Linked DNA regions of Flavivirga eckloniae. The protein of the gene in region 2 binds, or shares a complex with, the protein of the main gene of each other region. Links are inferred from orthologs where the notes say so. Each region holds a gene or a part of one and is shown on either strand. Other genes may lie near its edges. The genes, in order: meaB and scpA.

Region 1 (15,997 bases), 790 kb from region 2 along the record:
GACCTTCGAATGTGCTTTATAAGGTAGAATTGAATTTTGATGAAAACGAAACACTCTCTGGTGATGTCGCCTCAAGACGAACAGGATACCATGCTTTAAACTATAAAAAATCATATTACCAAAACAAAGATGCCCATTTGCTAAAGCTTGAAAATGAGTTTCCTTATATTGATATTTCAGATTTTAAGGTAACAGACAAAGATATAACCAGCGAGGAATTTAATGAATCTTATCACATAGAATATAATTACGAAGACACTGGAGACCATATCTATTTAAACCCTTTCTTTGTTGTCTTTTTTAATGAAAACCCTTTTAAACTTCAAGAAAGAACCTACCCTATCGATTTTGGTTATAAAGACACTTATTTCTATTCGCTTAAGCTCAATTTAAATGACAACTACAGCATTGTTGAAATGCCTAAAGAAAGAAGTATAGCCTTACCCAATAACGCCGGCCGTGTGCTCTTCTCAACTAAGTTTGCAGGCAACAGTTTAGTTATGATGATGAAAATAAACTTTAACCAAGCCATTTACGAACCAGAATATTATCAGGCCTTAAAGGAGTTTATGAGCAAAATTGTAACTATTCAAACGAATTCAATACTACTTATTAAGAAAAAGTAATCTATCTTTCTTACATTTGAATACATGGATAAACCAAAAAAAAGACATTGGAAAATTAGACTTCATGATGTTATTTATGAAGCAGATACCCGTGTAGGCAAGCTTTTTGACATTATTTTACTTATTACAATTATAGCTAGTATTATACTCGTAATGCTAGAAAGTGTTAAATCTTTCGATGCTAAATACCATAACTTCCTCAACATATCAGAATGGGTCATTACCATACTATTTACTATTGAATATATTGCCAGAATTATTACGGTAAAAAAGCCGTATAAGTATATTACCAGCTTTTATGGTATTGTGGATTTATTGGCGACCATCCCAAAATATATATCGATAATCTTTGGAGGCGTACATGCCTTAGCAGCGTTAAGGGCATTACGATTGTTACGTATATTCAGGATTTTAAAATTAGCACGCTATTTAGGAGCATCCAACACCATAGCTAAAGCTCTAAGAGCTAGCCGTGTAAAAATATCCGTCTTTCTTTTTGCTGTAATAATCATTTCCATTATTTTGGGAACTATCATGTATTTAGTTGAAGGCGATGAAGCTGGCTTTAAAAGTATTCCAACCAGTGTGTATTGGTGTATTGTAACGCTTACTACAGTTGGATATGGCGATATTTCGCCCGTAACTCCACTCGGACAGTTTATAGCTTCAATAGTTATGATATTGGGTTATGGTATCATAGCCGTACCCACTGGAATTGTATCTGCAGAGTATGTTTCGCAAAGTAAAGCTAGTAAAGAACAAGATAAAGATATACCGTTAAATTCTAAATCTTGTGTAAATTGTATAGCAGAAAAGCATAAAGATGATGCCGAGTTTTGCTATAAATGTGGGCATAATTTACATGATGAATAAAACACTTATTTCCATAGTTGGTCCTACAGCCATAGGAAAAACAGCATTAAGTATAAAATTGGCAAATTATTTTAATACTGAAATTATTTCTGCCGACTCCCGACAGTTCTTTAAAGAGATGCATATTGGAACCGCAGCTCCTACTCACGACGAACTAGCAGCTGCCAAACACCATTTCATCCATCATAAATCCATTAAGGATGGCTATAATGTTGGCGCCTTTGAAAAAGATGCCATCAGTACTTTAAATATACTTTTTAAAACCTATGATACTGTAATTATGGTTGGTGGTTCCGGATTGTATGTTGATGCTGTTACTAAAGGTCTGGATGATTTTCCAGAGATTGAAAGCAGTATTCGAGAAACGCTTAATAACGACTTAAAAACAAAAGGGCTACTACAGTTACAAGAACAATTAAAACAGCTGGATCCTACGGCTTATAACACTATTGCTATAGACAACCCACATCGTGTTATTCGCGCTTTAGAAATTTGCATCGGTACAAGCAAACCATATACCTCTTTTTTAAGAAAAGGAAACATAAAGCGGACTTTTAAAACGGTTACTGTTGGGCTTACTGCGGAAAGAACAACCATATACAACCGAATTAATAAACGGGTAGATATCATGATGCAAGAAGGTTTATTAGATGAAGTTAAAAACTTAGAGTCTTTTAAAAATCTTAACGCCTTAAACACGGTAGGTTACAAGGAATTATTTAATTATTTAAATGATGAATGGACACTTGATTTTGCTGTTTCTGAAATAAAAAAGAACACGCGGCGTTTCGCAAAACGACAGTTAACCTGGTTTAAAAAGAACGAGGAAACCATGTGGTTTGATTTTACAACACCAGTAGAAGAAATTATTAGCGATATAAACAAAAGTATTAGTTTTAATAATGATAATTCCTGAAGACGCTTTAAATAATCCCGTTTGGTTCTCATTAACCGATTGCCATTTTAATCAGGCTATCGATTACGGTGACGTGAAATTTTTTCATCCCGATTACGGACCATTTGGAGCTTTTATAAATAATGCAGATACTAGCGCTGCTATAGAAGAATACGCGAAATTAATCGATGAATTTTTTATAGTTGGCGACAAGCCCAAAATGCCTCCGCATTTTGACGCTCCTATTGAGTATATAGGTTTACAAATGATTATATATAATCCTATAAACTATCCTATTATGGAGGCTATTGTAGAACTAACAGAGTCTCATTACAACGACTTAATTGGTTTAGTAAAACTGGTATATCCCGAATATTTTAAGTCGAAAACCAATAAACTAGGTCGGTATTACGGTATATATAAAAATGAAAAGCTAGTTGCGGTAACTGGAGAGCGTATGCAAACCAATAATTTTACTGAAATTAGTGCGGTAATAACACATCCCGAACACACAGGTAAAGGGTATGCAAAACAACTTATTACACATACTGCCGACGAAATATTTAAAAAAGGGAAAACTCCGTTTTTACATGTAGATCAAACCAACCTTGGTCCAATACAGTTATATAAAAAACTAGGATTTATTACAAGAAGAAAATTTAGTTTCTGGAAAATACATCGTAAAAAACAATGAAGATTATGGTAATACAATACTTGTATTAATGCATAGTCACTTTACTATATTTGGCATTTATAACAATGCTCTTTCCACTAGCTAAACTGCCTGCAGAGAAATTAGAAGTATTATTACTAATTTGTTTTTTGGGGTAACTTACGTGCGAACGGTTTCCTTTATACTGAAAATTATAATCTACCTTAGGCAGTTTAATAACAGCATTACTATTTTGAATTATAATATTTAGATTAGAAAACGTATCTCCTATATCTAAAATTTTCAAATCGCCAATATTACCATCTATAATGGCACTTCCCGACAAATGCTGTATTGTAGTATTGGATGAATTAGAGTTTAAAACCAGATGTTTTACATGATCCAATGCAACATGATCCGTATAACGAAGGTTTAATTCCCCTAAATTCCAATACACTACACTAACTGGCGAATACGAAGCATTAATGGAAGTTCCACTTCCATTAATGCTATGTGCTGTAAACTTTGTATGCGATAGCTCTGCTTTTAAATCATCAACATTAGCAGCAAATTCAATTTCACCATGTCTAACATTAACCTTTAGCTTCGCTTTTTTGGGCATTTTAATTTTAATAGTCTTTTTAACCTTGGATTTAGATTCTTTATTAACCAATCTTTCCACTAAAACTCTCCTATTGTTCGCTAATGCCTCTCGTTTTTCAGCATGTCTTTTTCTTTCTTCAATATGCTTTTTTCTTTCTTCAATATGTTTTTTTCTTGCTTCAATATGATTTTTTCTTTCTTCAATATGCTTTTTTCTTTCTTTAATATGTTTTTTTCTTGCTTCAATATGATTTTTCCTTGCTTCAATATGTCTTTGGCGTTCCTCTATACGTCTCTGGAGTGCCTTTTCGCGCCCTTGTTGCCTTCTTTCTATTTGTTCTGATTTAGCTTCAATACGTTCGGCTTGTCTTTCCATTCTTTCTGCAAAACGTTCAGCCCATTCTTCCATTTGTTCCCCATACGTTTCTTCCCATTTCCCATCATATTTCTTGGCCCATGCCTCTATTTGCTTACTATACTTCTCACCCCATTCTTTTCCAAATTCTAGTCCCCATGCTTCCATTTTTTTCGCATAGTCTTTACCATATTGCGATTCGAATTTTTGAGTGTATTCTTCTAAATACTTTTCGCCATCTTTCTTATAAGCATTATAATCGAAGTGAATACTATTAACATCTTCCGGTAATTCAGGAAGCGGAGGCAATTCGGGAAGAGGTGGCAATTCTGGAAGCTCCGGCAATTCTGGAAGTTCCGGAAGTTCTGGCACTTCAACATTTATATCAAAGTTTAAATGTTCAAGTTCAGGAATATCTGCCAACTCAAACTTTAATTCTTCCAATAGCGCATGTACAGCCTCATCATCACCATGCCCAACACTATAAACCCAAGTATTAGTCCCTGACCCCTTTGCTTTTATCTCCACTTGTTTATTCGATGCATCAACATCAACATTCCAAAGCTCTAAAGCATTTTCCAAGGCTTCTTTACTTAAACCATCACCTTCAATATATGCCTCAATTTCGATAACATCTTTATTCCATGTATCAATCACCACATTACAATGACTCGTGTTTAAATCGATTGTAACGTCCTTATCTACCTTAATAGATTGGGATACTTTAGTCAACTTTTGCTGTGCCACCAAACCTCCTGTAATAAGAAAGCTTAAAGCAAAAAGTTTGATCTTTATAATTAACTTGTTCATTTTTTGATTTTTTAGATTGACGACTCTACTTCTTCAGTAATATTATCAGAAGTATTTAATTCTTTTAATTGTGCTCTTAAGCGATACAAAAGATTTAAACGAAACTTTAAATTGTCAATTAATGCATTTACTGTTAACTCGCTAGGTCCAGACTCGGTTAATTCTTCCGATAGGCGTTTATACTCCTTATCAAGTTCATCCAATTGCTGTAAATACCCATCAAAAAGATCTTTGGTTTCCGAAGTGTATTCTATTTTAGATAATTCTAAATTAATACTTGCCAAATAATAATCTTCAACTTTTTTAAGTCCTGGCGAAACATCTCCAAGGGTTTTTGTTTCATCAATATTGGCCTTTACCACCTCTATAGGTTTATCTGGCTCGGGTTGAAAATATTTAAAAGCACCAAAACTCAAACCTATAAGCAATACAACACTTGCAGCCATATACATCCAATTAAACTTGGGTTTGCTCGCTACCGGCATGGCCTCATCTAACTTTTCAAGAAATCGTTGTTGATGGTTTTTAGGCATTTTTTCATGCGTCACTTTATCATTTTTAAATAACTCTCTAATATCTTGTGCCATCTTTTGTAAGTGTTAACAGTTCTTGTAGTTTACTTTTACCTCTGGATAATTGTGTGCGTGATGCGACTTCTGAAATATTCAAAATCTCCGAAATTTCCTGATGATCGTATCCTTCAATTAAATAAAGCATCACAACATATTGATACTTATCCGGTAATTCATTAATTGCTTTTTTTACATCGTTTAATGTAATTGCATCATCTACCAACCATTCGTCGTTTTGTGTAGTATCGACCACTTTTAGGTGCACCTCATCTAACTCAACAAGTTGTTGTTTTTTAGATTTTAATAGGTCTATACTTTTATTAACAACAATACGTTTTAACCAAGCCCCAAAAGTAACTTCGGCCTTAAATTGATGTAATTTGGCAAAAGCCTTAATAAAAGCTTCTTGCACAACATCTTCGGCTTCAGCAGTATCCTTTAAAAATCGTTTGGCAACAATATACATCCCATCGCAGTACTGGTTGTATAACTGCAATTGTGCCTTGCGATTGTTTTGTTTACATTGTTCAATAATGTCAACTTGAAACATGCTAATTTTACTTTTGGTTTTAAGTTAGTTCGTTTAAAAGACGATAAAAAAAATGCAGTGTTGCAAAAAAATATTTTTTTTTATTATTTGGGTTTATTTAAAATCTTAAAAATGGTTAAAAAAAACCTCCTTTTTTAATAATCATTACTTTTTAAAGTATATTTATATCCGAAAAAAACCTCTCGTATGAACACTTTCTTAAAACGTATATTGTTTTTTCTATCTATAGTAGCACTAGGTCTATTTTTATATTCGTTTTTTGTTGAAAATATTTTTGCACAACGTTTAAGTCCTAAAGATATAGTAGAATTTAAACTTAATGATTTAAAATTAGAGGTATTTTATAACAGACCTTCCAAAAAAAACAGAGCGATTTTTGGAGCTTTAGTGCCTTTTGATCAGGTATGGCGTACAGGTGCAAACGAAGCTACTACGTTTAAAACCAATCAACCTCTTGAAATACAAGGTAAGTTGTTACCTATGGGTAAATATACGCTTTGGACGGTTCCTAAGGATACAACATGGACAGTCATGTTTAACTCTAAACAATATACATGGGGTGTTGATTCTGACATGAAACCTATGTGGAATCCTGATTTTGATGTTTTAAATATTGAAATCCCAGTTCAGAAATTAACTTCTACGGTTGAGCAATTTACTATTGCTTTCGATAATTCTACCGACAATTTGTTTTTAACCATGGCATGGGATGATGTAAAAGTTGCTGTGCCGCTTAAGTAAGTTTTCTTTTTTTAGTTTTCAGTAAACAGTGTTCAGTGGCAGTACTCAGTAACTGTGAACAGTATTTCTTTGCGTCTTTGCGCCTCTGCGAGGAAAATAACAAACTAAATAAAAATAGAGTGCAAAGCATTTAACATTGAATAAACAGTATTTATTTTTAAGTAAACTTATTTATTTCTGAGTAAACAATATTCAATTAACAATATTCATCACTAGCAAACAGTAAACCTTCGCGACTTTGCGCCTCATCAAAATATTTCACAAATAAACAATAAATAAATAGTACTCAGTGTTTGTAATTGAAGGTAGTAATCCCGTAACTTTATCAAATAAAATAGTAATTTAGACAAACATTTGTTTACTCGTGGCCAAGGAGAAAAAATCTGCACTTAAAGAAAAAAAAGGAAGTTCGGTTTCGGAAATTACCAATCTATCCAGTATAGAGTCTATTAAAGAGAAGCGCAGATCTAAAATTAATACAGATACTTTAGTTTCATCTATTTTAAATAAAGACATTACAGCCTTAAGTAGAGCCATTACTTTGGTTGAAAGCAAAAACCCAGCGCATTTAGAAAAAGCGAACACTATAATAAAAGCATGTTTACCCCATGCAAACAAATCTATTCGTATTGGTATTACAGGGGTTCCCGGAGTTGGAAAAAGTACCTTTATTGAAACCTTTGGCAAGCACCTTACTGCTAAGGGTAAACGTATTGCTGTTCTAGCTATAGACCCTAGCAGCTCGCTTACAAAAGGGAGTATTTTAGGTGATAAAACCAGAATGGAAGATTTAGTAAAAGATGATAATGCTTTTATACGTCCGTCTGCTTCTGGAGATTCTTTAGGTGGCGTAGCCAGAAAAACTAGGGAAACCATAATTTTATGTGAAGCCGCAGGGTTTGATGTTATTATTATTGAAACTGTTGGGGTTGGTCAAAGTGAGACCACAGTGCATAGCATGGTGGATTTCTTTTTGCTATTGAAACTAGCTGGTGCTGGAGACGAATTACAAGGTATTAAACGAGGCATTATAGAAATGGCCGATGCTATTGCCATTAATAAAGCAGATGGCGATAATTTAAAACATGCCAAACTCGCTAAAATAGAATTTAACAGAGCGCTTCACCTCTACCCAGAAAAAACTTCTAACTGGCAACCTAAAGTAATGGTTTGTAGTGCGCTTAAAAATGAAGGTATTCATGCTATCTGGGAATTGATTTTAGAGTATGTAACCATGACTTCTAAAAACAATTATTTTAATGAGAAGCGCCATGAGCAGAACAAATTTTGGCTTATCCAAACCATAGAGGAGCAATTAAAATCTGACTTTTTTAATCGTTCGGACATCAAAAAAGAACTGGAAAATCAATTGTATCTTATTGAAACCAATCAAACAACACCGTTTGCTGCTGCCGATTATTTATTGGGACTAAAAACTAAATAATCTGTCTTTTATAAAAAAACGAGGCTGAATTCTCTAAGTTAAAAACCCTAGGAATTCAGCCTCGCTTAAGCGATTAACCAAAGCTATTGGCCCTCTAGCACCAATAACATATGTACGAACAAATGGTTAATCTTATTATTTAACAATCTTTGTTGTTACGGCTACTTTTGATGGTTCAAATAAATCATCACTATCATTATCGTTATACATTCTGGTGTAAAAAACAGCAGTTGTTTTATAGGTTTCTTCCGGAAAATATTGAAATACGCGCACATTTATACTGGCACTTTCTCCAGGTAATAATCCGCCACTTGGAAGCTCTCTGTCCACAGTAATTACATTTGTTGGAGGGGTTGTAACCGGGCTTATATCTTCATAAGTTGTCGCTTTTTGAAAATTGATTATTTGATTCCCTACATTGATCCATTTTGTTACACCTGTAAAATATCCAGGGCTTCCTTCTGTTGCGTCTGGCGTTGTAACTGATGGCATTTCTATCTTAACTGGATTAACAACATCTACTATAACTTTGATTAATTGTACCTTTTCATTGTCTTTATCTTTAATTGCCAGAAAAAATGGCTTGGGGTATTTAAAATCGAAACTAGGGTTGCCATCAGGATATTTCTCATTCATATCTCCCGACGATAGCGAGGAGTCTTGGCTATAATACAAATTAGACCCTTCGTAAGTAATGGTTGGAACTAATTTGGTGAAATCGGTTCCTACTGGAACTATAAGATATACTTTTTCGTAACTTGGGTTAACGTCTGCTCTTCTGGAAATTGTAATATCGTTAGGTATGACACCCTTATTTTTACTTTCTTCAAATGTAAAGCTTGTTAGTTTTAAAGTCTCCAGAACAGGTGGCTGCTCCTTAATAACGCTAACATTGTAATGTAATAAGGCTTCTTTATCTCCCCCTACTTCACTAATTGTAAATACGTGTGTTTTATTGCCTTCAAAAGACAACGCAATATTATTAGGTGACATACTAAACTTACTCAGGTTTAGCTCTTCTGAAGTGATAGATATGTGCACTTCATCTAAAGAAGTTGTACTTGGTACAGTTATTTTAATATTCCCATAAGCTACTTCCTCATTATCTACAATTTCAGGGTGTTCCAGTTCCATCCCTGTCCGTTTTATAAATGTTAATCGAAAATCTTTAAGTTTAGCCTCTTCTATATTGAGAGATGTGTTAATGTTTTCGTCGCTAGAATCGCAACTCATTATAAAAAGCGTAGAAAACAATATAGCTCCTATACTAAGCAATTTAATAGTTCTTCTCATTTATTTTTAAATTGAACATGAAATACAAACCTATTAAACGATGGTTCTATTAAGAAATTAATATGGTGAACCGTATGATTCAATATGGTGAATGTATTCAAATTACGGGTGAGTAAAATTTGCTTTAGTTATTTTTATGCCATATTGAACTTAATGGTGTAACATGCGCCCGGATTGGAAATAATATCCACGGTACCTTTAATTTGTTTTGTGAGCCCCTGTATGAGCTGCATCCCTAAAGACTGGCTATTCTCTACTTTAAAGTCTTCCGGAAAACCAACACCAGTATCTTGTATAGTAAGCACACATTCATTTTCATTTTTTGAAGCTTTAATACTAATATATCCGCTGGAGTTGTCCTGGAAAGCATATTTAATACTATTAGCAATTATTTCATTAACAATTAAACCGCAAGGCACTAATCGATCCATGCTAAGATCGATATCGTCTATTGTTGTCGTTATTTTTATGTTCTGTTTCGGTAGATCGTAACTCGTATTAAAATAGGTTAATAAATTATCAAGATAGGATTCTAAATTTATTAACGATAAATCACTGGATTTATACAACTTTTCATGTATAATGGACATGGCTTGTATTTTATCTTGAATCTCCTGCAATATTTCAACTGAGCTTTTATGACTCCCAAACTTATGTTGAAGTCTTAATAAACTTGATACAATCTGTAAATTGTTTTTAACCCTATGATGTACTTCTTTTAATAGTATTTCGCGATCTTTTAAAGTTTGAGATATCACTTTATTTTTTTCTGCCAGAGTCTTATTGTTCGTTTGTTTATTTTTATAAGCATAAAATAGTGTTACTAGAATTATTATCAATGCCACAACCCCTATTATTAATATGGTTTGTGCTCTACGCTGGTTTTGATTCTCTAACGACTTAATTCTGTTTTCATTAGTTAGCAACAAAATTTCCTTTTCTTTACTTTCTAAATCGAATTTTGCCTGAACTTCTTTTAGTTGTTTATCCTTTTCTTTGGTAAACAATGCATTTTCTGCTTCGTTATATTTTAATAGATACTCGTAACTTTTCTTGTAATCTTTTTTTCGATGTGTATATTTATGTAGCGCCTCATAAACTTTGGATAATTGAGGTGAGGCATTTGTTTTTAAAGCTTGAGTAAGTGCTTGATTATAATTCGATTCTACAGATTGGGTATCTCCAAGCTTTTCATAGATTTCTGCTAGTGTGAGGTATGTTCCTATATTGTTTTCTGTATATCCCGTTTTTAAGCGTATTTGCAATGCTTCATTAGAGTACTTTAATGCATCTTTATACTTTTTCTCTTCTAAACTTATTCGAGACAGGTTACTTAAACCAGATATGAGGATTCTATGGTAGTTAGATTTTTCTGCTATTTCAACAGATTTATTTATAAAGCTTTTTGCTTTTTCAAAGTCCTTTTGCCTCATATACAATTCGGCAACAGCTCCCAGAATATGTGATCTAAACTGATAATTTTCGTTTTTTTCTGAAAGTTTTAATGCTTTGTTATAATACAACAGGCCGTTCTCATTATCTCCTAATCTACAAGAGTATAAAGAGCCTATGTTACCCGTTAGCATGGTAATTAACTTTCCCTCTTTATGCTTTTCGTAAATTTTAAGTGCTTTTAGGTCATAATCCAGTGCCTTATCGAAATTCCCCATTTTTACATGAGTTACCCCAATATTTTGATAACATTTACCAATACCTAACTCATAATCCAGTTCTTCGGATACTTCCAATGCTTTTTCATAATAAAATAGTGCCTTTAGGTGTTCAGATACATCATTATGTAAAAACCCTAGTTTTAAATAAAATGTGCCTCTTTCCTTACTATTTTCTTCCTTAGCAATTTCTAAGCCTTGCTTGGCATAGTCTATAGCTTTTTCTACATTAGTGTTACTATACTTTTTTACTAATTGTAGATATATTTCAATTTTATCTTTCTTTGGGGCATCGATTAATTTCTGCTCTAAACTATCAACCTGACCAACCACCGAAACATAAAAAAACAAAAAAAAGAGATAAACAAATCTCTTTAAAAGGGGCATTACTTTTTTCATATTATAAAATATCTAATCGTTCTAATAATTGACTTTTATAGGCTTTACTTATTGGAATTTTATGTTCTTCAATAAAAACAAATCTATTTTCTATTTTATCGATTTTATTTAAAGCCACCATATAGGACCTATGAATTCTTAAGAATTTATCTTGCGGCACTTTTTCATATAGTTCTTTTAAAAACATATTTGCCAGAATCTTTTTTTCCTTAGTAACAATTTGGGTATAATTATCCATCGCTTCAGCCCATAAAATGTCATCTACTTTTACTCTTATAAGTAATGATTTGTCCTTAACAAATATGGTTTCGGATAATTTATTACTGGTTTTCGTTTCTTTAGGCGCCTTATTTTCCTGATGCTTTTGTAACGCTATTTGAATTGTAAAAGACAGTTCCTTTATATTAAATGGTTTTAGTAAAAACCCAAAAGGTCTAGATTGTAGGGCTTCTTTAAACGTATTATCATCGCCATAGGCCGTTAAAAAAACAATTGGGGTTTTATATTTATCGTAGATATCTGTAGCTGTTACGATGCCATTTTTTTCTCCGGAGATATTAATATCCATAACAACTGCATCTGGTGTAGTTTCTTCTACATATCCTATTGCTTCATTATAATTACTGGCTATACCTACAACAACATATCCTAATTTTTCTAAACTAATTTTAATGTCTAACGCAATAGAAAATTCATCTTCAACAATAAGTACTTTTTTATTACCAACTACCATAAATACATTTTAGATTTGAGGAAACTATTCAAATAGTAAACCTCAAAACTATAAAAAAATGCTAATATTGTCTTGAGTAAGAAAAACCTGATTGTAAAAAAGTAAATTAATATTTAAACTTAAGGATAAATACTAATTTACTTTTTCACTATAGCATATATTTATAAAAAGAGGTTAATCTTTAAATAAAGTTAACCCCCAAATTAACAATTTTTAGATTTATCTAGTCTTATATTTTTAAAAACATAACTATCAATTGCTTATAATCGTTGCTTTAACATTCAATGTTACTGGCGTAAATATATCTTCTATCGGGTTTAAATCATCTTCTATATCATTAATAACTGCCCGATTCACGTCGTATTTTGGAGTAAATACAATACCTGTATCGTAATCTCCTGTGTTAACATTTGCATCATCGGCCGTAACAGTAACTATTACATCTCCTTCTTCTCCAGGCATAATTAAAACATCCAAACTTGTTGGAGTTGTTATTTTTCGCAACGTGGCACTAAATATATTTCCTTTTTTATCGGTTGTATTATCTACAAATTCTGAAGCATCCAGGCGATCCCATACGGGATGGTTTCCATTATTTACCCATTTATACTTAATGTTTTTAACAGTTCCTTTTGCTATATCCGGTGTTGTTACCGAACTTTCCTTAAATGAGATCGGGCTCTCTACATCTACGATAACACGATAAAGTTTACTCAACCCAGAACTTTTAAGCAATAGGGTTAATTCATTATTATCAGTAAAATTTAATTTATTATAATCACTCTTAAAATTAATTTTAAGGTCTGTTGTTGGATATGTTTTATAAGCATCACCTCCTTGCTTGTATTCTAACGATTCGCCTTCAAAATTTATAGTTGGAATAAGCGCTGTTAAATCTGTCCCCACAGGAACAAAAACATAAATAGCATTCGAGTTGTTAACTTTATATTCAACTATTTTAGTTGCTTCTATATCTGAAGACAATAAGTTATTTTTACTTTTTTCAAATTTAAAGCCTGTAATATTAAACTCTACTTTCTCTTTTATTACAGAGACTGCATAGTGAATACTTTTACTAGCATCTTCTTTAGATGTAATAGTGTAATTAACGGAGTTGCCATTTTCAAAAGATTGTACTGATTCAACTGCCGGGGATATTTCAAATTTAGATTTATCAAAATTAACAGAAGCCAAACTTAAATTAAGATTAGCTACAGTTGCAGGAACGGTAATAACAATTTTACCTGGTGTTTTTTCTTTCTCATCAACAATTTCTGGCTGAGTTAAATCTATATCTGTATACGCAACTTCAGACAATTTAAAATCATCTAAGAATGCAGTCTTTAAATCTACTTTTGTTGCTTCGGCATCTGTTTCTGGATTTTCACTATCATCAGAACTACAACCTATAAGTAAGGTAATTAGCAATAAGGCACTTATTTTAAATACGTTGTTCATTTTTTTTGGGATATATATAAGAGAGCAAAAGTATACCTTTTAAAATTCAAACAAAAAAAATATGGTGAATACTCTGTTTTTCATGGTGAATGATCCTAAAAAAAGGGTGAATGGATTTTAAAGCGTTGTAAAATACTATGTTTTAATATTTTATATGCTTTGTATGAATTTCGTTAATATTTTTAAAACGATAAATTATAAAAAGAAATCTCGATATTAAAGTAAATAACCTGAGTTCGATTCAACAACATATCTACATGTTAGGTTGAGCCTTTCAACTGCGTGCTCAAGATAACAAGCAACAATATTAAATGAGCTTATTTTAAATCGAACTCAGGCTAAATAAGATTATTTTTTAATAAACCTAAGTATGGTTACTTGATCTCCTTTTCTTATTTTAACAAAGTATAAACCTGGTACCAACTCTCTTACTTCAAAATCCAAACAAGCCTTAGAATTTTTACTTACTATTGGTGTAATTGGAATGACAATTCCATTGGCATCTAAAATAGTTATCTGCCCATCCTTATCAGCTACTTGACAATCTGGCATGCTCAAATGAAGAATCTTGTCTGCAGGATTAGGAAACACTATAGGCATTTCATCTTCTTCCGATCCAGTTCCTTTAACAACTTCGCTCAATTTTTGAACGAATATATCACCAGAACCTTTCGCCTTTAAATCAAAAGAGCCTATTTCTGGATTAAAGTCTACCGTATCTCCAAAAAAACCGGTTGTGTATATGTTATTTCCATCTAAGGCAATTGAATATGAAAAATCATCTCTTTTACCTCCAACACTTGAAACCCATACAAAATTACCATTAGTATCTAACTTTTGAATAAAGGTATCGCCATCATACAGATCTCCCTGCGCTCCTCCTTTTGTTGTTAAACTAACAGTTGCAGATCCCGGATCGAAATCTTGTGTTCCTAAAAAGTATCCTGTTCTGTAAATATTTCCATTATCGTCAATTTTCATGGAAACATCTGGGGTTACATCTGAAGCTTTAGCCCAAATAAGGTTTCCGTCTTCATCCAGTTTTTGAATAAACATGGTTTGTAACCAAAAGTGAGGGTTATTAGCTTTGGCAGTTAAAAACACTTGCTTAGGTCCTAAATCAAAATCTATCGTTCCTTCAAATCCACCAGTAGTGTAAACATATCCATTAGCATCTAAACCAATTGAAGCTCCAACTTCAAAGCCTGGTCCTCCATAACTTTTTACCCAGATTAAATCTGCATTGGCATCTAATTTCTGAATAAATGCATCTGGAAGAGGCCCCGGGGCATTTGGCGTTGATACTGGAGACAAAATGGTTTCTCCTGCTCCCGGATCGAAATCTACAGTGCCACTATAATATCCTGTTCTGTAAATATCTCCATTAGCACTTATAGCAATGGCCCCTTCAGGTGTAAACCCGAAATCTTTTGCCCAGATAAGGTTTCCTTTTGTGTCTAATTTTTGCATGAAAAAAGAGAGTCTAGCCGTTGTTGTTAAAATAGCTTCTCCTGCTCCCAGATCAAAATCTACACTTCCAACATATTCGCCAGTAGTGTATACATAACCTGCTGAATCTAGAGCAAGGTTATTTCCGCCATCTTTTCCGGTTCCTCCTATACCTTTAGCCCATAGCAAGTCGCCATCAGAATTCATTTTTAGAACAAAAATATCTTCTTCTCCTTGCGAAGATAAAAGCGTTTGTCCTGTTCCCGGATCAAAATCCATTGTACCACGAAATGATCCCGTAATGTATAGATTATCTGAGTTGTCTATTACCATTGAAGCGGCAAGATCTTCTTCTGTTCCTCCAATATGTTTAGCCCAGATCAGGCTTCCGTTAGAGTCCATTTTTTGAATAAGGATATCTCTATCGCCATTCGATTCTAATTGCGGAATATTAGGTTGATCAAATTCCAATATACCTTTAAAATATCCAATAGCATAAACATTGCCATTGTTATCTACTACGACTTCTTCTCCTTCATCATGCGTAGCAGATCCAATTCTGTTGGCCCATTCAAAATTCTGGGAAAATGTATTTGTGGTAAATAATAAAAGTAAGAACACTTTTAAAATTGTTGTTGTTTTTTTAATCATTGTATTTGAGGGGTATTTGTATTTTATAATAAATAGGTTATTAATATTTGATTTGATTTATTAGGAATGCATTTTTTAAATCACATTCCGTTTCTCTGTTGATTGATGGGTAGCTAAAAGCCTCTTTTTATTTGGTTTACATCATATTTCTATTATTTAGATTGCATTAATTTTCATTTCCTGTAGAAGCCAATAAAGTATGCCACAAGATTATCGTTCGTAT
Region 2 (16,124 bases):
ATTGTAAATGGGCTCTATCTGGTAGTACATTTTGTTTTCCGTTTATGTACACATAGCCATTTCGAACTTCGAGCGAATCACCTGCAACTCCAACGCATCGCTTTACCAGGTTGGTTTTTTTATCAATAGGCTTATAATAGTTTCTGTCTGGATGAAAATCATTCATATCCAGTAATGTATCCGCAGGTTGGTTAAAAACGACAATTTCATTTCGGTCTATTTTTTCAAAACCAGGTAACCTTAAATAAGGTAGTTGCAGTTTGTTTACCCAAGAGGTTTTCCTTTCTTCAAAATTATCATTAAACAGATATGACTTTGTTCCTAATTTAGGAATAGTATCGTGTACCATAGGTGCTCCAACAGTCGTCATAGGTATTCTAGCTCCATAATGAAATTTACTTACAAAAAGGAAATCGCCAACTAGTAACGATTTTTCTAATGACGATGAAGGTATGGTAAAGGGTTGTATAAAATACGTGTGCACTATTGTGGCTGCAACTATAGCGAATAAAATAGAGCTTACCCAATCGCCTCCAGATGTTTTTGGTTGTAGGCTTCTGTTCTCAACATAGCTAACATCTGTTGCATAATTTAGATAGTAATTGTAAAACCCTAGCGTAACTACAGCTAAAAAAGTGTCTAAATGCGAATTTTTGCCAAAGCTTCTAGCGGTTTCTACCCAAACAACAGGAAACATAATTAGGTTTACTATTGGTAAAAATAATAGGATAACCCACCACCAAGATCGGTTTATGATTTTCATTAAAACTATGCCGTTATAAACAGGTACAAAAGCTTCCCATGCTTGTCTGCCGGCTTTTGTATAAAGTTTCCACGTACCTAAGCCATGAATTATTTGAATAATCAATATGAATATAAACCATTGCGAAAGCGTCATAATCTTAAAATTTTAATTTTTTGTTAGTAGCTAAACTCATAAATATGGTTACAAAACCATTAAGCTTTAACCAATATTTAACACATCGTTCATTGTAAATACACCTGTTTTTCCAGCTATCCATTCGGCAGCAATCACTGCACCTAAAGCAAAGCCTTGTCTTGTATGGGCTATATGCTCTATATTAATAGTATCTACTTCGCTTTCGTAATTTACTGTGTGCGTACCGGGAACATCTTCAATACGTTTTGCAACAATAGGGATTGTAGTTTCGCCACTTTCATCTAACTTCCAGTTGTCGTAACCGGCATGTTTAGAAATAATATCGTTTGCTAAAGAAATTGCAGTACCACTTGGCGCATCAAGTTTTTGTGTATGATGAATTTCTTCCATACTAACATTGTATTGTTTAAGCGTACTCATCATTTTGGCAAGTGTTTTATTAAGCTCGAAAAAGATGTTAACTCCTAAACTAAAATTAGAGGTATAAATAAAAGCTCCCTTTTTGTCTTTACATAAAGCTACAGCCTCATCATATTTATCCAACCAACCTGTAGTACCAGAAACAACTGGAACCTGATTATTTATGCAGTTAGAAATATTGTTAAAAGCTACAGTTGGAATACTAAAATCTATAGCTACATCAGCTTTTGTGATATCGTAATCATTATCACCCTTGTCTATAGTTAATACAATATTATGTCCTCTTTTAATAGCAATCTGCTCAATGGTTTTCCCCATTTTTCCGTACCCTAGTAATGCTATATTCATTTAAAATTTAAAATTTAAAGTTAATCCAAGATTGCTGGTGGCATCAAATTCGTTAAACTTATAATGCGGTGCCAGCGATAGTTTATCGTCTACATTATATTGCAACAAATGGGCATCGACATTGGCATCAATTATATTTAAAGCATAAAGCCCAATGGTTACCAAAAGTGCAACTTCTTTATTTTTTCTATAAAATTTTTGTCCTCGTTCTAAGCTTTCTGTAGTTACTCTAGGTGATGTTAATCGAGTAGTACCATCAGCAGAGAAAAAAAACTCATCGTCTTCAAAACCAGCTAATCTCCTTTTGTAAGCATCCCTATATCTGTTATACTCTCTGTCATTTGTTACATAAAAATAAATTCCAGTTCCAATAGCGCCATAAACTAGTGGGATTTTCCAATATTTTTTATTGTAAGCCTGTCCGAGTCCAGGTAGCACAGCAGAATAAAATGCTGCTTTGGCTGGAGATAAAGGGTTAATAGGATCTTTAACTTCTATGATGGAATCTATAACAACTTCTTTTGGAAGCTGTTTTCTTTTTTTTTCTTTTTCTTGAGCTATGGTTGAAAAACAAAATAAAAAGGCAATGGCACTAACTATTAGAGATTTATTTGGCACCCTCAACTAATTTTTTAATACGATTAAAGTCTTCTTCTGAATGGAATGGAATGGTAATTTTTCCTTTCCCATTTTTAGAAACTTTAACGTCAATTTTATGCCCAAAGTATTCAGAAAATGTAGTAATTCCTTTTTTTATGAATTTAGGAGTTTCGTCAACAGTTTCTTTTTTGGGTGATACTTCTACTTCTTGGGTATCATTATAGTTTCGAACCAAACTTTCTGTTTCTCTAACAGATAGCTTATTTGCCAGTATTTTTTTGTAAATATCTAGCTGAATGGTAGTGTCTTCTATATTAATAATGGCACGTCCATGTCCCATAGAAATAAAACCATCTCGCATCCCGGTTTGGATGATCGGGTCTAGTTTTAGTAAACGTAAGTAATTAGCAATTGTAGAGCGTTTTTTTCCAACACGCTCACTCATTTGTTCTTGTGTTAATTGTATTTCGTCAATTAAACGTTGGTATGATAAGGCAATTTCAATAGGGTCTAGATCTTGACGTTGAATATTTTCAACCAAGGCCATTTCTAGTGATTCCTGATCGTTAGCAATTCTTATATATGCAGGAATAGTTTTTAAACCGATTAATTTCGACGCTCTATATCGACGTTCTCCAGAAACTAATTGATAGGTGTTAAATTCTAACTTCCTAACAGTTATAGGTTGAATAATACCTAATTCTTTAATAGATGATGCTAATTCACGTAACGATTCTTCGCTAAAATTTGTACGTGGTTGAAAGGGGTTAACCTCTATGGAATCAATTTCTAATTCAACAATATTCCCAATAACTTTATCGGCATTTTTATCCTGTACCGACTGTATATCGTTGTCAGGGTCTTGTAATAGTGCGGATAATCCTCTTCCTAAAGCTTGTTTTTTTGTTGCCTTAGCCATATTAATCTAGGTGTTTTTATTGATAATTTCTTTGGCCAAACTTAAGTAATTGTTTGCACCTTTACTAGAGGCATCATAATTAATTATACTTTCGCCATAACTTGGTGCTTCGCTCAAGCGTACATTACGTTGAATAATGGTTTTAAATACCATGTTGTTAAAGTGTTTTTGAACTTCTTCAACAACTTGATTAGATAATCTTAATCGGGCATCGTACATGGTAAGTAGTAACCCTTCGATGTCTAATCCCGGATTATGAATTTTTTGGACACTTTTTATAGTGTTCAATAGTTTTCCTAAACCTTCTAGTGCAAAGTACTCACATTGTATTGGTATTACAACCGCATCTGCAGCTGTTAAAGCATTTAATGTTAGTAAGCCTAAAGATGGGGCACAATCGATTAAAATATAATCGTAATCGTCTTTAATATCCTTTAAAGCCTTTTTTAACATATACTCACGCGACTCTTTATCGACAAGTTCTATTTCAATGGCAACTAAATCTATATGAGCAGGGATTAAATCCAAGTTGGGCGATTCGGTTTTCATAATAGTATCCTTAGCTATATTTGAGTGTTCTAAAAGCTGGTAGGTTCCTATTTCTATAGATTCTATGTCAATTCCGATTCCTGAAGTTGCGTTCGCTTGAGGATCGGCGTCAATAAGTAATATTTTTTTTTCCAGAACGCCAAGTGCGGCTGCTAAGTTTATTGATGTTGTTGTTTTACCAACACCTCCTTTTTGATTAGCAATTGCTATAATTTTACCCATGAAATGATTTGGTTTTGTGATATTTTTATAAGCTTATATTAAAGAAAATATGAGCGAAAGGTAGTGATTTTTGAGATAAAAAACGATTTTAAATTATTTTTAATAACAACTATTGCGTAGTATTCATTTTAAAGGTTGTGAGCTTGTAATTTGCAACTTTTTCGTTTTCAAAATACAAATATAAATAGTTCTTTTTTATGATACTGAATGACGAACTAGTTCTATACATCCATACATTTGAATGGACGTCATTATACGAAAAACCTAATACGTTATTTATCTCATCTCTTTTTAAACCAAGTAGATGGCCATAATCTTCATCCTTTTTTTCGCTATTGGCATTTGTATGCCCTTTAATGATAAAGTCAACATCTTCTGTATCATGTGTTAGTATTTTTGATAAATCTTTTTCGGGTTCTGAATCTGTTTCCGTTTTCTGACTTCTACTGATTAATTCTGACCCCAGATTTAAATAGTTTTCAGTACCAACACTCTCGGGATTATATTTTATAATACTTAGTCCGTAACTAGGCGCTTCTCTTAGTTTTACATTTCGTTGTATAACGGTATTGAAAACCATAGATTCGAAATGTTTAATGAGTTCTTTTCTTAGTTGATTGGATATACTTGTTCTTGAATCGTACATCGTAATTAATAAGCCTTCGATATCGATGTCTGGGTTAGATGACTTCTTGATACTTTTAATGGTTATTAATAGTTTGCTTAAACCTTCTAGGGCATAAAATTCGCATTGTACAGGTATGATTACGGAATGACATGCCGTTAATGCGTTTAGTGTTAGTAGCCCGAATGAAGGGGAGCAGTCAATAATGATATAGTGATAATCTTTTATGACTTTACTTAGTGCGGTTTTTAGCATAAATAAATCCACGTTTTTAGATCTATTTATTTCTATGGATGCCAAACGTATGTTTGAGGGGATAAAATCGAAATGTGCCGAATCTGGTCTTACAATATTATTTTCAACTTTAAATGTATTCGTAAAAAAACTTAAACTACTGTATTTAATATCGGAAGGAACAAGACCAACCCCCGACGTAGCATTTGCTTGAGGGTCTAAGTCTATTAACAGCACTTTTTTGTCAAGTATACCCAGAGCATCGGCCAGATTAATAGACGTAGTGGTTTTGCCAACTCCGCCTTTTTGATTAGCGATTGCTATGATTTTGTTCATAAGTAGTGATAGTTAGGGAATAGTAAAAGTAAATTATTTTTGGGGATAATTAACAGAATTTACTGATATTTTATGCCAAATGAGAGTTTTTTGACACAAAAAAACACTTTTAATCGATAAGAATCTGTAAAATCTTAATCGCAGCATCGCTAATTTTGGTACCTGGACCAAATACGGCTATGGCACCAGCATCGAATAGGTATTGGTAATCTTGTTTTGGTATAACACCACCTACGATTACCATAATGTCGTCGCGACCATAAGCTTTTAATGCGTTAATAACTTGCGGAACAAGGGTTTTATGTCCGGCAGCCAATGAAGAAACTCCTAAAACATGCACGTCGTTTTCAACGGCTTGTTTGGCGGCTTCCTGAGGTGTTTGAAATAATGGGCCAATATCTACATCGAAACCAACATCTGCATAGCCTGTGGCTACTACTTTAGCACCACGGTCGTGACCGTCTTGTCCCATTTTAGCTATCATAATACGGGGTCTTCTACCGTCCTGTTCTGCAAAGATATCGGCTAATTGCTGTGCTTTTTTAAAGGATTCGTCGTTTTTAATTTCTTTACTATACACTCCAGAAAATGATTTTATTTGCGCTTTATATCGTCCAAATACAGCTTCTAAGGCATCACTAATCTCTCCAAGGGTAGCTCGCTCTCGGGCAGCTTCTACCGCTAAAGCTAACAAGTTTTTGCCTGCTTGAAATTCGGCATCTTCCGAATTTAAGGAAAATTTTGCTGCTTCGGTTAACTTTGAAAGTGCTTTGTTGACTTTTTCAGGGTCTCTATTGGCTCTTATTTGATCTAACCGCTCTATTTGCTGGTTTCTTACAGTTTGGTTGTCGACTTCGAGCGTAGAAATAATATCTTCTTCTTCGAGTCTGTATTTATTAACCCCAACAATAATATCCTGTCCGGAATCAATACGAGCTTGTTTTTTAGCGGCTGCTTCTTCAATTCGTATTTTGGGAATACCGGCTTCGATAGCTTTTGTCATTCCTCCTAAGTCTTCAACTTCTTCAATTAAAGCCCATGCTTTCTGGGCAATATCATGGGTTAATTTTTCTACATAATAGCTTCCGGCCCAAGGATCGACAGTTTTGGTAATTTTTGTTTCTTCTTGTAGATATATTTGTGTATTTCTGGCTATACGTGCAGAAAAATCGGTTGGTAAAGCGATGGCTTCGTCTAACGCATTGGTATGCAAACTTTGTGTGCCTCCAAAAGCTGCGGCTGCTGCTTCTATAGTTGTTCTGGCTATATTGTTAAATGGGTCTTGTTCTGTTAAACTCCAACCGCTGGTTTGGCAATGGGTACGTAATGCCAAGGATTTAGGGTTTTTCGGATTAAATTGTTTCACCAGTTTAGCCCAAAGCATACGTGCTGCGCGCATTTTGGCAATCTCCATAAAGTGATTCATACCTATAGCCCAAAAGAAAGATAGGCGAGGCGCAAAGGTATCGATATCCATGCCGGCAGCAAGTCCTTTTCTTATATATTCAAGACCGTCTGCCAGAGTATAAGCTAATTCTATATCGCAAGTGGCACCAGCTTCTTGCATATGGTATCCTGATATGCTAATGCTGTTGAATTTAGGCATGTTTTTACTGGTGTAATCAAAAATATCCGAAATAATTTTCATTGAAGGTGTAGGTGGATATATGTACGTATTACGTACCATAAACTCCTTTAAAATATCGTTTTGAATAGTACCGGCTAGTTGTTCTGGTTTTACACCTTGTTCTTCGGCAGCAACAATATAAAATGCCATAATGGGTAATACAGCACCATTCATGGTCATAGAAACCGACATTTTGTCTAGCGGGATTTGGTCGAAGAGAATTTTCATGTCTTCAACCGAATCAATAGCAACACCAGCTTTTCCTACATCGCCAACTACACGTTCATGGTCACTATCGTAACCTCTGTGGGTTGGCAGGTCGAATGCAACAGAAAGTCCTTTTTGTCCAGCTGCTAGATTACGCCTGTAAAAAGCATTGCTCTCTTCTGCTGTACTAAAGCCAGCGTATTGCCTAATAGTCCAGGGTCTTCTAACATACATTGTGCTGTATGGTCCCCTTAGGTTTGGTGCTATTCCTGCAACAAATCCGAGGTGTTCCAAATCTTTAATATCATCTTTTGTGTAAGATGATTTAACTTTGATGCCTTCGGCGGTTGAAAAAAAATCTAATGTTTCGGAGTTCGATTTTTTTTGCTCGCTATTTATTTCGATATGTTGAAGATCCTTTCTCAAAACTATTGGGGTTTCTTATTAAAATCTACTTTCGACTCAGGTTTGTTTAGGTTAACTTTAGAAAAATCGACATCAAAAAGTTTTGCATAAAACAAATCTAACGCAATGTAAGTTGCCAGATATTTATCTTTTATAGCTGATCTGTATTTGCTCATTAGAGGGGCTCCAAACAGTTTCGGACTCATACTATTGGTTGATACAAGTGAGTTGAAAGTTGTTTTTAAAGCAGCATCTTGTATTTTACTTGCTATACAACTTACTATAGGGCTGTTATAATTTAAATGACTTTTAACGTTATTGACATTCCATAAGATATTTTCGCTTTTTAATGCTTCGAATACTTTAAGGGTATGTGCGGAGACAATATCTTCGAATTTTGTTCTTCCATAAACAGTCGTTCTTACAAATTGGCTGTAGGCTTGGGTTTGAGATATATTTTTGTTTGTTTTGCTGTAGAATTTTAAAATATCGTTTTCAAAAGAATATAATGCTTCATGATACAGCTTAGAATTAAAATCGTCGCATGTTAATACGATATTATAATCGGCATATTTGTATTCCGAAAATTTGTTTTCGTTTTTACAGTTTAATAAAGTAAGTACTAATAAAAAAAGCGTAATAAAGTTAAAATTTTTGGTCATTTTAAGATTCAGTTTTTAGTCGTTCTTGTTCTATTTTTTCTGCTAATCGTTTTTCAATTATGGGTTCGATCAATGTTTTTCTTTGGTTTGTTTTTACAAAAGGATAGAGTTCTAACTCGTGTTTCATTTTGTCTTCTGCATTTGGATGTTTGTTAGTACCCAATAAAATGTTTTCTCCTGCATCAAATTGTTGATCTTCTTTTGTAGCGCTTTCTTTTATTTTTCGTTGAATGGTGCCATCTTTCAACTGTTTTAAAAAGCCACCGTTTTTTTCAATGTTTTTAAACAAATCTAAAGCCTTTTCAGTTAATTGATTTGTTAGTGATTCTATATAATAAGCACCATCTGAGGGGTTGTTTACAACATCGAAATAACTTTCGTGTTTTAAAACTAATAATTGGTTTCTGGCTATACGTTCTCCAAAAGCATTGTCTTTATGGTAGATGGCATCGTAAGGTAAATTATTGATGCTGTTAGCGCCTCCGAGAATAGCACTCATGCATTCGGTAGTGGTGCGGAGTGTATTGGTGTTATAATCGTATAATGTTTTGTTTCGTTTTGTTGGGGTTGCCAGAATATAGCAATTTGGATTTGCTTGATATGCTTTTGCTAATGTATCCCAAAGCATTCGTAAGGCACGTAGTTTTGCAATTTCGAAAAAGTAGTTTGTTCCAACCGATACATTAAAGGTTACTTCTAATATGGGTAGAATGTCTTTGTTGTTTTCGAAATGATTTAAGTATTCGTTAGCGTGTGCCAATGCGTATGCCAGTTGTTGAACGATATTTGCCCCTGCATTTTGGTACAGGGAGGCATTAATCGCAGCTTGTTTTGTATGGGTTGTTATGGCTTCAAACTTAGAAAAATCGTCGTTTAAATTATGGTGCCAGTTTCCGCTTTTTGCCAAATTTCCAATAATATCTGTATGGATATAGATTCCAGTATTGGAGCTGGCTGTTAATTGTTTTACGTATGCTTTGGAAAGGAATTGTAATTCAAAATAAAGCGGTGTTGATTCTGGATTAATGTTTTGTAATAAATCGTTAATTGAAATGTCTTCCGAAGGAATAATAAATTTAATGCTTTCTGCTCCTTTTTTTATAGCGTCTATGGCTTTTTCGTTAGATCTTTTAACATCGGCTACAAAAATAGATTGGCATATTTTCCATGTGGTGGTTTCTGTATTTGAAACTTTAGCATGTTCTTTAAGATCATCTGCATGGTAAAATGGTTTTACAGATATATCTTCATTGGTTTTCCAAACAAGGGTATCGTTATAATCGGCTCCTTTTAAATCGAACTGTATTTTTTGTTTCCATTGTTTGGCTGAAACAGAATCGAATTCATTAAACAACTTATTACTCATTTTTCTTAGCTTTTAAACTGTCTTCGTATTCAATAATATAGATTTCTTCATTATCGCGTTTCATATAGTATTCTTCACGCGCAAATTTTTCTAAGCCATCTTCTGTACGTAGTTTTTTTATGGCTTTGTTATCCTTTTCTATTTCTTTTTTATAATATTCTTTTTCGTTTTCTAAGGCTTCAATATCTGTGTTTAATTCGTGGTGTAATATCCATGAATTATCATCGAAAAACAGCATCCAAACTATAAAAGAGACTAAAATTAGGGTAAACCAATTTTTAAAGGGTTTAAAAAATTTATGTTTAAATAATGCCATTTATAGTTTATCGTTTATTATGGTTTTAACAATATCTACAGCTACTGTGTTGTATTTGTTATTTGGTATTATAATATCTGCATATTCTTTCATGGGTTCAATAAATTGATCGTGCATAGGTTTTAGCGTTGTTTGGTAACGTCCTAAAACTTCATCTAAATCTCTACCTCGTTCTGAGATATCACGCTTTAAACGTCTTATTAAACGTTCGTCTGTGTCGGCATGTACAAATATTTTAATATCAAACATATCCCGTAATTCCGGGTTTGTTAAAATTAAAATACCTTCAACGATCATAACTTTTCTGGGATGGGTTAAAATGGTATCTCCAGTTCTATTATGTTTAACAAAAGAATACACAGGTTGGTGTATGGGCTTGTTGTTTTTGAGCTCTTTTAAATGTTTGGCTAAAAGATCGAAATCGATTGAGCGCGGGTGATCAAAATTTATTTTCACACGTTCATCATAAGATAAATGTGAGGTGTCTTTGTAATAGGAATCCTGTGAAATCACGCCCACTTCTCCTTCGGGAAGTTCATTTAATATCTGGTCTACAACAGTAGTTTTTCCACAACCAGTACCGCCTGCAATTCCGATTATAAGCATTCTTGATATTATTCTAGTTAGTCTTTTACAAAGTTAGTTAAATGTTAAGTTATTTTATATGAAAAATCAGCTTATTTTTTAACTTTCGAGACTTCTTTTTCTGTAACTATTTTATCGTTTTTGTTTCCCCAACTATTTGTAATATAGTTCATAACATCTGCAACTTCGTCGTCGCTTAATCCTAAGGGAGCCATGTAGCCATCGTAAGTTTCTCCGTTAACAACAATAGCCCCTTTTTGGCCGTATTTAATACCTCTAATACTGGCTTCTCGATTTTTTTTAAGATAGTCTGAATTGGCTAATGGGGGATACACCTTTTCTACGCCTTTACCATCTGGCAAATGGCATGTTACGCAAAAGTCTGTATAGATCTCTTTACCTCTTTGTATACTTTCTTTTAAAGGGTCTATTTGTGGTTTGTGGTTTTGGTTTGTAGAAACGATTATTACAGAGAATAGAGCTATTAAACTCGTGGTGATTAATTTCATGTATTTGTTTTAATTTTTCGGAACAATTTTTATAATACCTAGACCCTCAATTCCTGCATAAATGTAGCCATCTGGCGCTTGAATAACACTTCTAACACGGCCTATGTTTTCGAAAAGTTTTTCGCGTTTCACTACTTTGTTGTTTTCTAGTACAAGTCTTTCTAAGTATTCAAATTTTAGAGAACCTACTAATACATTTCCTTTCCAGTTGGGATAGTTGTCTGAAGAAACAAACGTCATACCACTTGGAGCTATTGAAGGTACCCAATAGAATAGGGGTTGCTCCATGCCTTCTTTTTCGGTAAGATCTGTAAAGGAGGTACCATCGTAATTAATACCGTATGAAATAACAGGCCAACCAAAGTTTTTTCCTTTTTGTATAATGTTGATTTCATCTCCTCCTCGTGGACCATGTTCGTTAACCCAAATGTCTCCAGTAAATGGGTTTTTTGCCATGCCTTGCGGGTTTCTATGTCCGTAGCTGTAAATCGCCGTTTTAGCATTAGCTGTATTTATAAAAGGGTTGTCATCTGGAATACTACCATCGTCTTTTAATCTATATATTTTACCGCAATCTCTAGTTAAATCTTGTGGATTTACATCTCTGTTGCCGCGATCTCCTACAGAAAAATACATATACCCTTCGTTGTCGAATTCAATTCGAGATCCCCAATGTTGCCCTCGTTTAGTATTTGGCCCTGCTTTATAAAGCAATTGCGTTTCTACTAAAGTATTGTTGTTTAATTTGGTTCTTAAAATGGCTGTGTTGCCACCATCTCCTTCACCTTCCGATGATCCGTATGAGATATAAATCCAGCCGTTGTTTTGATAGTCGGGGTGCAGTTTAACATCCATTAAGCCACCTTGGCCCCGTACGTATATGTCTGGCAATCCTGCAATGGTTGTTTTTACACCGTTTTTAAAGTGTATGAGTTCTCCGGCTTTTTCGGTAATAAGCATACTACCGTCTGGTAAAAAAGCCATACCCCAGGGAATGTTTAAATCTGGGACAACGACTTCGTTGGTATAATCAATATTAGCAGGTGGATCAGCTTTTATTTCAGATTCCGTTTGCTGGGCACATGAGATACATGATATAAGGATTATTGCTAAGAATGATGAGATATTTTTCATGGCTTTTTTGTTTAAAGATGCTTTAAAACGTATAATTTATATGTATTCCTGTATAGTAGTTTACAGGGTTTCCAGGGTAATAATACCTTGGCGCATTTCCATTAAAACCAGATGCATTTATTAAAATTTGAGATGCATAAGCTTTATCAAAGATATTATTTATACCGAAGAAAATATTTAAGTTTAGCTTTTTATTAAGAAATGTGTTATATCCCATTTTTAAGTTTGTTAAGCTGTAATTGTCTGAATATAGGTCGTTACTATCGGTAATAGGCATATCGCTTACGTATTGAAAGTTTATGTTACCGTAAATTCCAAATGATGATTCAACATCGACTCCTGCATTAAAAACATCTGAAGGTACACCTGTTAAATCGTTACCCGAAAAATCATTTTCACCATCAATAAATTTTTTGAATTTAAAATGATTTAGGGTGTAATTAGCAAATGAGTTTATTGTTAAAATGTCTTTTTGAAGCCATTGGTAATTTAACGCTAATTCTAATCCGTTATGTTCTGTGCTTCCGGCATTTATTCCGATAAATTCATCTTGAGCTGTTCTACGGGAAACCAAAAGATTTTTTATAGCTAAACGGTAAAGTGCTAAATTAAATTGTAAGCGATCGTTTATTATCGTGCCTCGTGTGCCAATTTCGTAATTCCATCCGGTTTCTGGTTTAAGATTTGTGTTTATTTGTCCGTCGGGTAATAATGCTTCATTTAATGTAATAGGAGAGAAGCCATGGCTAATACTTGAATAAACATTAATGTTTTTTGTGACTAAATAGGATATGCCGAATTTTGGGGATAGTATATGTTTAAATGTAAAACTCCCGGATTGATCTGGATTATTTTCTGTGATAGGGAATCTGTCTTTTAACTGGTATGACGTCTGATTTAGATTTAAACCTATGGTTAGGGTCGTTTTTTCTGAAAGTTCGTAAATGGTTTCAAAAAATGCGTTGTAATAATTTCTTTTTTCTTTGAAATTAGATAAACTATTACCTTCTACACTTCCGGTACCATCGGGGAAATCTCGATATAAGTTTTCAAAAGTTTTAGATTTGTAGGTATCTCTAAACAATTCACCGCCAAGTGTCCAGTTAAAAGGTTTTCCTAAAAGTTTAGAATTTCCTAAAATTCGACTTCTAATACCTATTGCTAAGGTGTTTTCTTTTAAAATATTGAAAGGTCTGGGTTCGTAGGCATCGTAAAAAGACGAGAAGATACTCGTTATTTGTTTTATGTTCTTGTTGTATTGGTGATTCCACGACAGGCCGAAAACGCCTCGTTTGGAATCTTCGAACCCACGAGCTGTTTTCCATGTAAATGCAGCGGTTTTAGGATTGTTTAAATAGTCTTCTTGGTTGATCGAGCTGGGTATAAATGCTTTTAAGTCTATATAACTGGCTAAAAAAGAGAGTTCGTTTTTTGGGCTTAAATAATGGTTTGAGTTTATAGTCATGGTTTGCCTATCGTATGTGTTGTTTTCGCGGTAGCCATCACTGTGGGTGTTGCTATAAACGGCTCTAAAACTATTGGTTGTAGTGCCATGGTTTGCATTTATAATGCTTTTTAATAATCCAAAAGAGCCGGCAGAAAGTTTGCTGCTTATATTGGATTGATTAGTAAAGGCATTCTTTGTGGTTAGGTGAATAGTACCCCCAAGACCAGCACCATAAATACTGGAAGCGGCTCCTTTTATAATTTCGAATCGAGATATGGTATGTAGCTCAAAATCTTCAATGGTAGTTTCTCCGCTTCCTGTTGTTAAAGGGATGTCTTTATAATAGGCTCTTATTTTTGCTGTTCCAAACAAGTTTCTGGAACCAATACCTCGAATTGTAATTCGATTGGTGTTAAGCGCTCCACTTTGCATGAATACACCGGGAGTCCTGTTTAAAATAGGGGCTATATTAGTATCGTTGCCAAGTTCAATATCTTTTAAGGTAATAATACTTGTGGATGTTGCTACCTTTTTTAATTTTTCTGGAATATGATTTGAGTTGATAATAACTTCATTTAATTCGGAAGGGTTAATGCTTAACTGAATAATATGGTACGTGTCGTTTTTTAATTCAAGAATCTTTTCGAGGTATCCTTCTTTTTTTAATGAATATGTGCCAGCTTCACTGGTTTCAAAAGTTCCGTTTGAATTAGAAACTGTCTTGTTTTTGGTGTCGAGGTTTGTTACTTGTACGTTTGATAATGGGATACTATTGTCGCCATCAATAACTTTTCCTTTAATTTTTGATTGTCCTAGGGCAGAGAAGGTAAAGCTAATAATACATACGAAAACAATTCTTTTTCTTATAATATACACAAGTAAATAGTATGATTTAGATGTGCTAAATTATAGTTTTTTTGAGAATATGTTTTTAATTGTATAAAGGGATAAATATTTTTAATATTTATGAGTTGCAAAATGAATAAAAAAACTATATTTGCAGTCCTAAAATGATAACCGATTCGGGGTGTACCACGCTAAGGCGTGGCAGGTCTATGCCCGGTCAAAGATGACGCCGAAGGAGTTATTATCGCGCCGCGTTTGGGACGCGGAGGTCGTCACGCTTGAGGCGTGACCACTCAATAAAGATATGGAGTATGTAGTATATATATTATATAGTCAAAAACGTTCCCGATATTATGTAGGTCAAACCAATAATATCAAAAAAAGAATAGAAAGACATAATAAAGATTTAGTTCCTTCAACAAAAGGTGGATCACCGTGGAAGCTGATAAAAACTTTAGAAGTTACAAATAGGTCTGAAGCATTGAAGTTGGAAAATAAGATAAAGAAAAGAGGAGCTAAACGATATTTAGAAGATAACCAATTCGGGGTGTAGCGTAGCCCGGTTATCGCGCCGCGTTTGGGACGCGGAGGTCGCAGGTTCGAATCCTGCCACCCCGACAACCTAGTAATAGGTTAAAACAAAACACTGTTAATCTTTTGATTTTCAGTGTTTTTTGTTTTTACACATTTTTTTGGTGCCAAATAAAAGGTTGCAGTAATAAAATGTATTTTTTCTTGATCTCGTATAATGTAACCTTCTTTCAAATTTTATACTCTTGGTTGATTAATGTCCCGCTAAGTCGGGAGACTTTGCGGAGCAGGGGGTTTTTACTCACAAACCTTTCGGTTTTGGACTGACCTTTATTTAATGTTTATACTTTCGTTTTATCGCTTAAACCGCTATTGCCTATACACATTGTTCTCTGCTGGCTTTTCTTCATTCGGCTTGTTAGTCAGCGTTGGTAAAGACACACTCTTTTGTAATTTTGGGCTTGTGAGTTGGCTTGAGCGAATTGCAAATGTGTATGGCTTTCTGCTCGGGTATTTCAGTTAATGGTATTCATTTTTTGCATTAATAATCTTCCAATAATCATTTTTGTTAGAAACATAAAAATAAAATTCATAAGTATTAGATTCATTGCAAGGGTCTTTTGCAAAATATCTTGCATAAATAATCTCTAAATTGTCATTAATAACTTCAATATTTTTTATAGAATAAATATTTACGTTTGTTATGCAACCAAAACCTTTGTTGGATGTGAATTTACTTTCATTTCCCCAACTTGGGTTATTTGTAAGTTTGTGAGCTTTGATGTATAATTTTTTATTTAAGAAATTTAGAAAACTTCTAACTGCATCTTCTGCACTTGAAGGGACTTCTTTCTTCTTCAATATGTCAATATTCGGATTTTTAGGGTTATATAATCTGATTATTTTCCAATCGTTATTATATTTCTTTAAATGGAAGTCAAAATCTCTATTTGAGTTAACTAGTGATTTGTCAACTGTTCCGCTATATTTAACGTTAATAATAGTATCTGCACCATATTTTGAATAATAAGATTTGCCTTTAAACTCGCTGATTTCAGTTATTTTCCAATTTTTTAAATACGTTTTGAAATTGTCTAACGAATTCCATTTGGCGTGATTAGTAAGTTTGTAGGCTTCATAATAATTTTCATTATTCAAGGCGTCAAAAAATGTTTTTATTGTATTAATCGCAGTAGTTTGCTCATTTTTTACATTAAAAAACTTTTCTTGGATTAAGTCAGATTTTTGCCAAATGAAAAAAACTATGGATAAAACAACAAGAGTTAAAAACATATAATTAAATCGTTTTTTTACTCTTTTCTTTCTTTTATCTGA

Evidence for each region.
Region 1: the proteins of scpA (region 2) and meaB are in contact, whole or in part, in a crystal structure (PDB 8DPB), measured with the Methylorubrum extorquens proteins. The link is inferred for Flavivirga eckloniae from one-to-one orthologs. Residues at the interface, in SOR27001.1 of Methylorubrum extorquens: Glu577, Glu578, Asn579, Asp580, Gly581, Arg582, Arg583, Arg585, His596, Ala604, Ser605, Ala608, Asp609, Gly611, Phe612, Asp613, Val614, Asp615, Ile616, Gly617, Pro618, Leu619, Glu625, Arg628, Gln629, Val631, Glu632, Asn633, Asp634, Glu661; in SOR26638.1 of Methylorubrum extorquens: Arg20, Ala21, Ala24, Arg25, Thr28, Ser32, Arg33, Arg34, His37, Thr98, Gly99, Gly100, Ser101, Ile102, Leu103, Lys106, Thr107, Ala110, Ala113, Ile114, Asp115, Arg116, Ala118, Phe119, Ile120, Arg121, Pro122, Pro124.

What each region holds. Positions count from the first base shown.
Region 1 is NZ_CP025791.1:719,415-735,411, forward strand. The notes cover bases 6,309-9,081. They hold meaB (methylmalonyl Co-A mutase-associated GTPase MeaB), read left to right. Parts: upstream 6,309-7,041; coding sequence 7,042-8,121; downstream 8,122-9,081. Other genes in these bases: C1H87_RS03040 (DUF2911 domain-containing protein), read left to right, coding at 6,309-6,677; C1H87_RS03050 (hypothetical protein), read right to left, coding at 8,257-9,081. Outside these bases: C1H87_RS03005 (DUF3857 domain-containing protein), read left to right, coding at 1-626; C1H87_RS03010 (ion transporter), read left to right, coding at 651-1,499; tRNA (adenosine(37)-N6)-dimethylallyltransferase MiaA, read left to right, coding at 1,492-2,415; C1H87_RS03020 (GNAT family N-acetyltransferase), read left to right, coding at 2,402-3,088; C1H87_RS03025 (hypothetical protein), read right to left, coding at 3,114-4,814; C1H87_RS03030 (hypothetical protein), read right to left, coding at 4,826-5,401; C1H87_RS03035 (RNA polymerase sigma factor), read right to left, coding at 5,385-5,936; more of C1H87_RS03040, read left to right, coding at 6,123-6,308; more of C1H87_RS03050, read right to left, coding at 9,082-9,414; C1H87_RS03055 (tetratricopeptide repeat-containing sensor histidine kinase), read right to left, coding at 9,549-11,483; C1H87_RS03060 (LytR/AlgR family response regulator transcription factor), read right to left, coding at 11,485-12,216; C1H87_RS03065 (hypothetical protein), read right to left, coding at 12,469-13,674; C1H87_RS03070 (T9SS type A sorting domain-containing protein), read right to left, coding at 14,023-15,774. UniProt on the Escherichia coli protein: Binds and hydrolyzes GTP. Likely functions as a G-protein chaperone that assists AdoCbl cofactor delivery to the methylmalonyl-CoA mutase (MCM) ScpA and reactivation of the enzyme during catalysis.
Region 2 is NZ_CP025791.1:1,504,822-1,520,945, reverse strand. The notes cover bases 4,840-7,739. They hold scpA (methylmalonyl-CoA mutase), read right to left. Parts: upstream 7,415-7,739; coding sequence 5,264-7,414; downstream 4,840-5,263. Other genes in these bases: C1H87_RS06315 (hypothetical protein), read right to left, coding at 7,417-7,739. Also shown: lepB (signal peptidase I), read right to left, coding at 1-898; dapB (4-hydroxy-tetrahydrodipicolinate reductase), read right to left, coding at 965-1,669; C1H87_RS06340 (DUF5683 domain-containing protein), read right to left, coding at 1,670-2,287; C1H87_RS06335 (ParB/RepB/Spo0J family partition protein), read right to left, coding at 2,277-3,188; C1H87_RS06330 (ParA family protein), read right to left, coding at 3,195-3,959; more of C1H87_RS06315, read right to left, coding at 7,740-8,055; C1H87_RS06310 (methylmalonyl-CoA mutase subunit beta), read right to left, coding at 8,057-9,421; C1H87_RS06305 (FtsB family cell division protein), read right to left, coding at 9,414-9,737; udk (uridine kinase), read right to left, coding at 9,738-10,343; C1H87_RS06295 (c-type cytochrome), read right to left, coding at 10,415-10,831; C1H87_RS06290 (PQQ-dependent sugar dehydrogenase), read right to left, coding at 10,841-11,965; C1H87_RS06285 (TonB-dependent receptor), read right to left, coding at 11,988-14,288; C1H87_RS06280 (GIY-YIG nuclease family protein), read left to right, coding at 14,563-14,811; C1H87_RS06270 (hypothetical protein), read right to left, coding at 15,309-16,124. UniProt on the Escherichia coli protein: Catalyzes the interconversion of succinyl-CoA and methylmalonyl-CoA. Could be part of a pathway that converts succinate to propionate.